DNA from 3 places in the Vallitalea pronyensis genome. Region 1 is predicted to be linked to each of the others. Evidence: riboswitches for the same ligand, from Rfam matches in the RefSeq annotation. Region 1 holds a riboswitch; each other region holds the start of a gene.
What was found. A riboswitch is a leader RNA that binds a small molecule or an ion and turns the genes downstream of it on or off. The one in region 1 is predicted to bind cobalamin.

Region 1 (3,274 bases):
ATTCCTTGGGGTACTTATCCATGGCCTCATCAGGCGTCAGGCCTTCAAAAATACCATAATTCATTTCCCCAAGAGCATATACCACTTCAAGACTAACGCCTAAATGCTTTACCATCTCACTTGCCATGACCTGAGTGCGTTCCATTGGACTCGTATAGATACAATCCACAGATTTATGTTGTATGTATTGTAAAATCCCCTTAATTTGCTGCTTACCATGGTCTGTAAAGGGTGAATGACTCACGCCATATATACGTTTTTCTACGTTGGCATGTGTTTCACCATGCCTTATCAAGATAAAATTCATACAAACCTCCAAACTTATCATGTGAACATCAAAAAGCCTAAGTCAAGATACATGGACTCATCATCTACAATCTATAGCTTACTGAACCATCATCAGTTGATTTAACAGATAGGTACTCAATAAAAAGATAACTTGGGAGCTTTCAATGGTCATCCCCACAACATCCCCAGTGATGCCATCCAACTTTTTATGTATGCTTCTAACTAAACACCCAACAATAATACTGGTAATGACAAACCCACCTAACAAAATATATTGTTTTAACCCTATAATCATCAGTATCACAAAAAGGGCAGCTCCAATACCATGCCTATAGGTTGTTTCATCCACAACGTCTTTACCAAGACCAGCTAAACGTGCATATTTGCTTACGGAACATACCATCATCGCAATCGACCTGCCAACTAGTGGAAAAAGCAGAATTGTCGTAGCTTCACTTAGGCCAAGCAGCACCGTCATACTTATAAAGTAGAAAATAAGGGCAATAACACCAAAGGCACCAATGCGGCTATCTTTCATAATTTCAAACATACGCTCTTTGTCTCTACAACTAAGCAGCCCGTCACTGACATCTGCTAATCCATCAAGATGTAACCCACCTGTAATCATGAGATACACCATTAACACAAGGATTGCAAAGACACTGGGATCAACCTTACCGTTTATAAAAGTAATGGGATACAAGCATGCGCCTACAATTAGCCCAATAATGGGCATGTATTTAATACCTTTTATAAAATCGCTTCGATTAAATTCAAAATAATAATTCACAGGAAACCTTGTCATAAAGGTTAACATGAGAATAAAACCTTTCATAACCTATCAAGCTCCTTTTATTTTCATGGGAATGGATGAAATCATGAAATATACTTCATCAGCTCGGGTTGCCAGATATTGATTGACACGACCTGCTATATCACGAAAAATACTGCCCAGTCGATAGGCTGGTACCAAACCCATACCCACTTCATTGGTGACAACAATTAATTGTTTCTGTTCTTCTTCCATTCGTTGAAGGAGCTTTTCTATTTCTGCAAAAATATAGTCTTCCACCTTTTGAATGGCTTCATTACTACAGGTATCGTAATCCATGTCTTCATCAAACATCAGGTTAGTCACCATGGTTGTTACACAATCCAGTAAGAACAGATCTCTACCTTCTAATAACCCATCATCTAATGCATCAAAATCCCGATACTGCTCAATAGTTGTCCACTCTTTTGGTCTTGACATTTTATGGCGGTTAATACGTTCTTCCATATCTTGGTCGGTTACCACAGCTGTAGCAATATAACCAATATGTCGACCTCTTTCTTTGGCCAATTGTTCTGCATAGGTACTCTTTCCACTTCGAGCACCACCTGTAACCACTGTCATACGCATACGAAATCACTCCCATTTTTTATTTACTCTATCTTTAAGCATGCTTATGCCTATATCTATCATCTATTTCCTAAAAAAGCATAAAAACAAACCCCTATTTCCACACGCAATTTGGGATGCAACATCTATTCTAGGTAAGTATCCTGACTTATACATCAAACCTAATGCATGGCCTTCCCAAATAATATCCTGTCATATTCAGTGGCATCTTATACATCAGTAGTAAACACAGTAGCGGTGGCTGTGCTGGTCTTTCACCAGCTTCCTTAAACCTAAAATCAATAATTCTATTATAGGCTACTTTGTCTATAAAAGCAATCCATAAAAGACATGTCATCATAAAAGCTTTGTAAAATAAGATATATCCCAAGATGCCTTGACAAAGAATCTTTAATTCGTTATACTGATGTTGTAATTAGATGTTTATCTAATTATTTAATAACCATTTTAAAATGTTGCGATATTATAAGTAAAATAACCTGCTTATGGCATCACAACACAACATGAGGGAGTGATAATTATGAAAAAATTACTATGTATTTTATTGACTGTATTGATTACCATCACAGGGTGTCAGAGCAATAACAACGGCGATTCAGAAGACACCACACCACCTGCTAATGAACAAGATAACAATACAGAAGAAGAAGCTAATACGCCTGAGGACGCTACGAACACTAACGACAAAACCACTAAAAATGAAGGCTCACTTGAAGACATCTCCAAAAGCTTTCTAGATACATTTATACAAGGCGACTATAAAAAATTGTTATCCGACTTTGCTCTGGATGCTGTTTTAGCTGGTCAATTAACAGAAGAAACCTTGGAAACAATATCACAACAAATCTTAGGTGCGGCAGGTCAATTTGAGGAGATTCAGTCAACCTATGAAACCGAAGAACAAGGTTATCATATTGTTAATATGGTGACGAAATTTGAAAATACTACATTACTAACCAAAGTTGTCTTTAACGAAGACAAAACCATCGCAGGTTTTAACTTTGTACCCTACAATGAGAAAAAACTACCGGATAATGTAATTGAAGAATCCGTAACCTTTGGCAGTGATGACTATCCTTTAACTGGAGCCTTAACTTATCCTAAGGATGCTACGGACTATCCTGTTCTTATTCTGGTTCATGGGTCCGGTCCTAACGATATGGATGAAAATATCGGTCCTAATAGCCCTTTTAAAGACATTGCCTATGCACTAGGTGAACAAGGTATTGGTGTTCTTCGCTATAACAAAAGGACTTTCGAGCATAGCCAAAAAATGATGGAAGTGGCAGAAACATTAACGGTATATGGAGAAACCATTGATGACGCAGCTTATGCCTATGACTATTTGGAAAAAGAAAAAAACATAGAATCATCTATTTATATTCTAGGTCATAGCCTTGGAGGCTACTTGATGCCTCGAATTGCTGAGAAAGTGCCTGATGCAACTGGTTATATCATGTTAGCTGGTTCTGCCAGCCCTTTAGAAGACCTTTTAGAATATCAGATTCCTTATTTAGCTAATCTAGACGGTAAGGTTACAGATGAAGAACAAGCCAGTATAGATTACTATGCTTCCGTTGTAGA
Region 2 (3,274 bases), 600 kb from region 1:
GCAGGTTAGGCATGACTTTAGGTAAGACCATCCTATTTATTGATGAGATTCATCGATTTAATAAAGCACAACAAGATGCACTATTGCCTTATGTGGAAGATGGTACCATCACACTCATCGGTGCAACCACAGAGAATCCATATTTTGAAGTGAATAATGCCTTGGTATCCAGGTCAAGGATATTTGAATTAAAACCACTATCCAAGGAAGCGATACGTATACTTATACGTCGAGCTGTCACGGATAAAGAGAAAGGGATGGGGAATATAGAAGCCCATATTGAAGAAGATGCCCTTGATTTCTTAGCTGATCGGGCTAATGGTGATGCAAGAGCAGCACTGAATGCTATAGAATTAGGTATCTTGACAACAGAGCCTAATGGACAAGGCATCATTCATATTGACTTAGATGTGGCCAGTGAATGCATCCAAAAGAGAGTCATTCATTACGATAAAGATGGCGATAATCATTATGACACCATATCAGCTTTTATAAAAAGCATGCGGGGGTCCGACCCAGATGCAGCCGTTTACTATCTGGCAAAGATGATCTATGCAGGAGAAGACCCCAAATTTATTGCAAGACGTATTGTCATCTGTGCGGCGGAAGATGTAGGTAATGCAGATCCTAACGCCATTCAAGTAGCCATGGCAGCGGCAGATGCCGTTAACTTTATCGGCATGCCTGAAGGACGCATTATTTTATCACAGGCAGCTACCTATGTGGCTTGCGCACCTAAAAGCAATGCAGCATATGTGGCCATTAACAAAGCATTAGAAGATGTAAAACGTATACAAGTGCATACCATACCGCCATATTTACAAGATGCCAGTTATGGGGGAGCCAGAGACTTAGGTCATGGCATTGGCTATCAATATGCTCATAATTTTGAAAACCACTATGTGGACCAGCAATACCTGCCCGATGAATTAGTGGGTAAGGAATATTACCATATAACTGAACAGGGTTATGAGAAGACGATTAAGGAACATTTTAAGAAGATAAAAGGGAATGATTAATACCATGCAGATATTGACAGGGTATATTTGTTGTCCTATTAAACAATTTCTTCTTGACATATTCTCATTACGGCTTATAATGAAGGTATCTAGTAAAACTAGAAGATACAATTTCATAGTAAAAGGTGCTTGTCAACACAAGTTAAAAGGGAAAGTGGTTAAAATCCACTACAGCCCCCGCTACTGTAATTGGTGATGAAATCTCATAAGCCATTGGGAAACCGAGAAGGCGAGAAAGTAAGATGAACCATGAGTCAGGAAACCTGCCTTTTAAACGTTTTAAGCTTTCGGTGGGAAGGTGTAGATAACATAAGAATGAATAATCTACTGTGCCGATGCACAGTTTTTTTATTGATATAATACGCTACTGTTACCTATGCTTTTCAATAACAAGACACTACCATGAAAGCAGTAAAATCAAAAAGAGGAAAGTATAAGGAGGACATGTAACATGAAAAAAGGGATAAGATTATGGATATCCATATTATTAATCGTTGGGCTAATGGTATTCGGTTTAGTTGCTTGTGGTGAGAAGAAGGCAACAGATGATACCTATCAAGATGCTAATAATCCGGTTGAACAAGAAGAGGATAAAGCGCAAGATGAGCAACAAGAGAAGGATACAACAGAAGATCAAGAAAACGCATCAGATGAAGCTGAGGGTGACTATTACCCCATAACCATACAAGATCGTTTTGGAAAAGATGTTGTCATTGAACAAGAACCAGAAAAGATCATCTCCATTTCACCAGAAATGACAGAAACCCTTTTCGCAATAGGCGTAGGTGATAAAGTCATTGGAAGAACAGATTATTGTGATTATCCAAGTGACGTATTATCCATTGAATCCATAGGGAGTTTAACTGAACCCAATATAGAGAAGATCATTGAATCAGGAGCCGATGTGGTATTTGCTTCTTCCCATGTGAATGATGAATCCGTTGCTCAATTAAATGAGCAAGGTGTAAAGGTGGTTGCCTTATCATGGAATGAAAATCTTGAGGGTGTATATGGTTATATGACAACCATTGGTCAAGTGGTTAATCGTACACAGGAGACAGAAGATTTGGTAACGAAGATGAAAGAAATCTTTGACCAATATACCAAAGCAGTGGCTGATCTTGAAAAGCCTACGGCTTATTTTATCACAGGATTTGGTGAATATGGTGATTTTGCAGCTACAGGCGATACGTTCCTTGGTCAACTCATTGAAATGGCTGGTGCAGAGAATGCAGCTGCAGACGGTACCATGTGGAGTTATAGTATTGAGAAATTAGTGGAGAAAGATCCTCAGTACCTGATGTGTTCTTCTTCATACAATAGTAAACAGCAAATTGAAGGATTAGAAGGTTATAAAACATTAACAGCTGTTAAAGAAGGTCATTTATATGAAGTGGATGAAAATCTATTTTTTAGACAAGGACCAAGGTTGGCAGATGGTTTTGCACGATTAGTAGAGATATTCCATCCAGAAGCAGCAAAAATTGATATTGGCAAAGAGTAATGAACATGCAATAAACGACTTAGGAAAGATAACAAAGTGGGTAGACATATGGTAAAAAAAAGCTACATGAATATGAACTTAATTATATTAACATTGGTTATGATGATATTGGTTGTGCTCTTGGCTCTTGGTTTTGGGGCGGTAAACGTTAATTTTATGAACACCTTAAAGATCGTGGGACATCATATTCCAAAACTTGATCAGATTATATCGTTAGATGGTATTAAAGCGTCTCATGTAACGATTATTATGGATTTACGACTGCCTCGTATTATCGTAGCCTTGTTTACAGGTGCTGCACTGGCTATTGTTGGATGTGCTTTTCAAGGTGTATTCAAAAATCCTATGGCAGACCCGTTTGTTATTGGTATTTCATCAGGTGCTGCCCTCGGTGCAACCATCGGATTAATCCTTAACTTGAGCAGTAATGTATTTGGGTTTACTGGGGTGAGTATATGTGCTTTTTTTGGCGCTTTGGTTACGGTACTTGTTGTGCTGAAGATAGCAGCCATACAAAAGAAATTACCCACCACCACTTTACTATTAGCAGGGATATCCATTAACTATCTATTTTCTGCATTGATTTCATTGTTGATGATTCTGAATCGGCATAAATTAGAGAGTGTCTATTTGTGGACATTAGGTAGTTTTAATGCATCCAAATGGAGTGAAGTCATGCTCATTATACCCGTTGTGGTGATCGGTTCTGCTATCTTGTGGATGTATTCTAAGGAACTTAACATTATGCTCC
Region 3 (3,274 bases), 250 kb from region 1:
TGGTTGGTGCACATAGAGGATCGGTATGAAAACTTTCCAAGGAAATGGATGTGTCATGGAGCTTATCCAGATTAGGGGTCTTCAACCATGGATTGCCATGAGCGCCAATATCCCCATACCCTTGATCGTCTGTAACAATTAATATGACATGCTTCTTTTTAACATCATTCATTCTTATCTCCTCTATATCCATTCTTAATGACTAGCTTATTAGTGATGATTATACACCTTATCATCTTTTCATAACATGTCATTCACCTAAATTCATATCTTTTTTCGTCTTTATCATGTATACTGATAACATTACGATTCATCCATCATTCAAGAAGGAGCCATGACCATTATGTCGTCAGCTATTAAGTTTTATGCTAATCAACTCCCTAACGTGTCAGCAGTAGGGAAAATAACGTTAAAAAAACCAAGAATTCATGTGAACCAGATTGCACATATCAACTATCTGATTTTTGTTCTTAAGGGTACATTTTATGTGAGTGAAGAAGACCGACACTATGCTGCAAAAGAAGGACAAGTTTTCTTTAGGCAATCAGGTAAACATCATTATAGTCAAACCTATATGCCTATAGGCACAACATGGTTCTGGGTGTCTTTCTCCTATGATACCTTAGGTAAAACCGTTCAAGAATCCTGCCCAGACATCCCATGTTATGCATTGCCTCAACTAACAACCATGAGCAATCAGCAACATCTATTTCAGAAACTAGAGTCCATGTATCATCTGTATCATGCCTCTAACCCCTATAAAATACCCCATTTAGCTGCTGAACTTACGAGCATTTTCTACACTATTCTTGCTAACCCACCCCATCATCATTCGGGTAGTGAGATGCTTGTTAAGAAAGTCAATGAACTTCTGATGCTCCAACTTCACAGCACATTTGATGCACATAAAATAGCTGCTAAAATAAACATGGATTATAGCTATATCGGGAAGTGCTATAAAGCCCAAACCGGCACAACCATTAATCATCATTTTAACAGCTTAAAGATTCAAAAAGCTATTGCATATATGGAAGACGGGTCCATGAACATCTCACAGATGAGTGAGGTTCTCGGCTATCCCAATCCCTATTATTTCAGTCGAGTGTTCAAAAAGTTCACCAGCTTATCCCCTAGTGCATTCATGAAACAAATGCCCTTACAACAAGACTGATGACACTTATCATGATTACTCTAGAATGATACTGAAATCCCTATACATGGTTTTGCCATGTTCTAAAGTCCTTCATGTTTATATTCCTTTACGGATTATGATAAAACCTTATGTCTAGTACTATGCATATAAAATCCATAATTTTTACCAAATGTGTGTCTATAGCTACAGTTTTTTTTAATAGAATATATTATAATCTACAAGAATGTATTTTGATATTTGCTGATTCGCTTAGATGACAAAGCAACAGTGTTAATAATAAGCATACTACATGCATATTGCAAGCATGATATCATATGTCTTGATGTTAGTTAAATACATATCCATGAAAAAAAGAAAATAAGGTGCTCAACAAGAGATAATAGGGAAAACGGTGAAAGTCCGTTACAGCCCCCGCTACTGTAAGCAGTTATGAAATCATATAAACCACTGGTATCTACTGGGAAGGTTTGAGAGTAAGTTAAGCTGCAAGTCAGGAGACCTGCCTTTTTTCAGAATGAAGACTTCGGTGGGAAGTTTTGTTGTTCAAATTTAAATGATATGATGAAAAGATTCTATTTGCATTGTATATATGATTAAATTTGTCAATGCTTAACCACCTTTAACAGGGTGGTTTTTTTATGATTGGTTAGCACATTTGAAGGAGTTTTTGAAGTGAAAAAACAGTTTAAAACTTTCAAGGATTATTGTATAGCCTTTGTATGTCTTGTTTTATTAAACTTTATGCTACCAAGATTACTGCCAGGTGACCCTGTAACAGCTCTGGCTGGAGAACAAGTAGTCTATGACATGACACCGGAAATGCATCAGCAATTACTTGAAGAATTTCAATTAGACAAGCCCATTACCATACAACTCGTTCGTTATCTCAAGTCAATTGTTCAATTTGATTTTGGTTATTCTTACTTCTATAAGAAAAAAGTAATAGACCTCTTACGTTTACATTTACCTTGGACACTGGCTTTAATCGTTACTAGCATGCTGATATCTATAGGCATAGGTTATGTCACTGGCATAGAAAGCAGCTATCATCATGGCAAGCCCATGGATAAGATTCTGTTAAGTGCCATGATGTTTATAAGTGGATTTCCACAATTTTTTTTAGGTATGCTTTTATTATTGTTTTTTAGTATCTATCTTGGCTGGCTGCCTATGGGAGGATGTGAAACACCTTGTTCAACCTTTACAGGTCTGACTCGAGTAAAAGATATAATGGTACATATGGTTCTCCCTGTTATAACCCTTGTTATTTCCGAAGTATCAAACATGTATTTATTAACAAGAAGTACCGCCATATCCATAAGTAAAAGAACATTTATGGGTACCGCTGTGGCAAAAGGATTAAAGGATAGACTGATTAAACATCGTTATTTAGGCAAGAACTGCTTTATAACACTATTAACCCTGTCTGCAATCATGATGGGAAGAATGTTTGTGGGGGTACTGCTAATTGAAGTTGTTTTTGCCTATCCTGGACTTGGAAGTCTCATTTTTGAGGCTGTAAAAGCCAGAGATTATCCCGTTTTACAAGGTGTTTTTCTCATAGTAGCATTTATGGTGCTTCTGATGAATGGACTAGCAGAATCCATTCAATTTACATATAGTCGTAAACAATTTTAACCCACGGATAAGCATGAATTGTGTTATGAAATTATGACCCTTTCCTTTTGTTTATCCCGTATGAGAGGATAGGAAGTTCCGTATGGATATGACAAAAAAGATAGCTATCAAGATAATTTTGAAAGATAAGTGTATGTTAATGGGGACTTGTCTATTGGTATTATTTTCACTGGTGGTGATGATTGTACCTTTTATGAACTTACCCTCACCCTCTTGTTCTACAAAAGAAGTGTTTCTTAAACCTTCATTGATTCATCTCCTAGGAACAAACGATATGGGACAAGATATTTTTTCCAGACTTCTGTTTGGATTACGGACTTCTATGTTCATTAGCTTGTCTGTTGGGGTAATTGCAACATCTATTTCAGGCTTTTTAGGTATTTTATCAGCCCTAACAGGTGGACTTTTGGATCGGTTCATTTTAAGGATCTGTGATATATTTTTAGCACTTCCAGAATTTATCATCTGCTTACTAGTTGCCTC

Region 2: linked by a shared signal. The riboswitch ahead of HZI73_RS21140 (ABC transporter substrate-binding protein) and the one ahead of cobU (bifunctional adenosylcobinamide kinase/adenosylcobinamide-phosphate guanylyltransferase) in region 1 are both predicted to bind cobalamin.
Region 3: linked by a shared signal. The riboswitch ahead of HZI73_RS24845 (ABC transporter permease) and the one ahead of cobU (bifunctional adenosylcobinamide kinase/adenosylcobinamide-phosphate guanylyltransferase) in region 1 are both predicted to bind cobalamin.

Annotation. Positions count from the first base shown of each region.
Region 1 is NZ_CP058649.1:5,687,111-5,690,384, forward strand. It holds gene HZI73_RS23765 (histidine phosphatase family protein) at 1-307, opposite strand, end outside; gene cobS (adenosylcobinamide-GDP ribazoletransferase) at 386-1,123, opposite strand; gene cobU (bifunctional adenosylcobinamide kinase/adenosylcobinamide-phosphate guanylyltransferase) at 1,130-1,690, opposite strand; cobalamin riboswitch at 1,807-1,981, opposite strand; gene HZI73_RS23780 (alpha/beta fold hydrolase) at 2,211-3,274, shown strand, end outside.
Region 2 is NZ_CP058649.1:5,083,429-5,086,702, reverse strand. It holds gene HZI73_RS21145 (replication-associated recombination protein A) at 1-1,019, shown strand, start outside; cobalamin riboswitch at 1,126-1,304, shown strand; gene HZI73_RS21140 (ABC transporter substrate-binding protein) at 1,471-2,523, shown strand; gene HZI73_RS21135 (FecCD family ABC transporter permease) at 2,572-3,274, shown strand, end outside.
Region 3 is NZ_CP058649.1:5,940,847-5,944,120, forward strand. It holds gene HZI73_RS24835 (arylsulfatase) at 1-172, opposite strand, end outside; gene HZI73_RS24840 (helix-turn-helix domain-containing protein) at 344-1,171, shown strand; cobalamin riboswitch at 1,497-1,674, shown strand; gene HZI73_RS24845 (ABC transporter permease) at 1,826-2,791, shown strand; gene HZI73_RS24850 (ABC transporter permease) at 2,874-3,274, shown strand, end outside.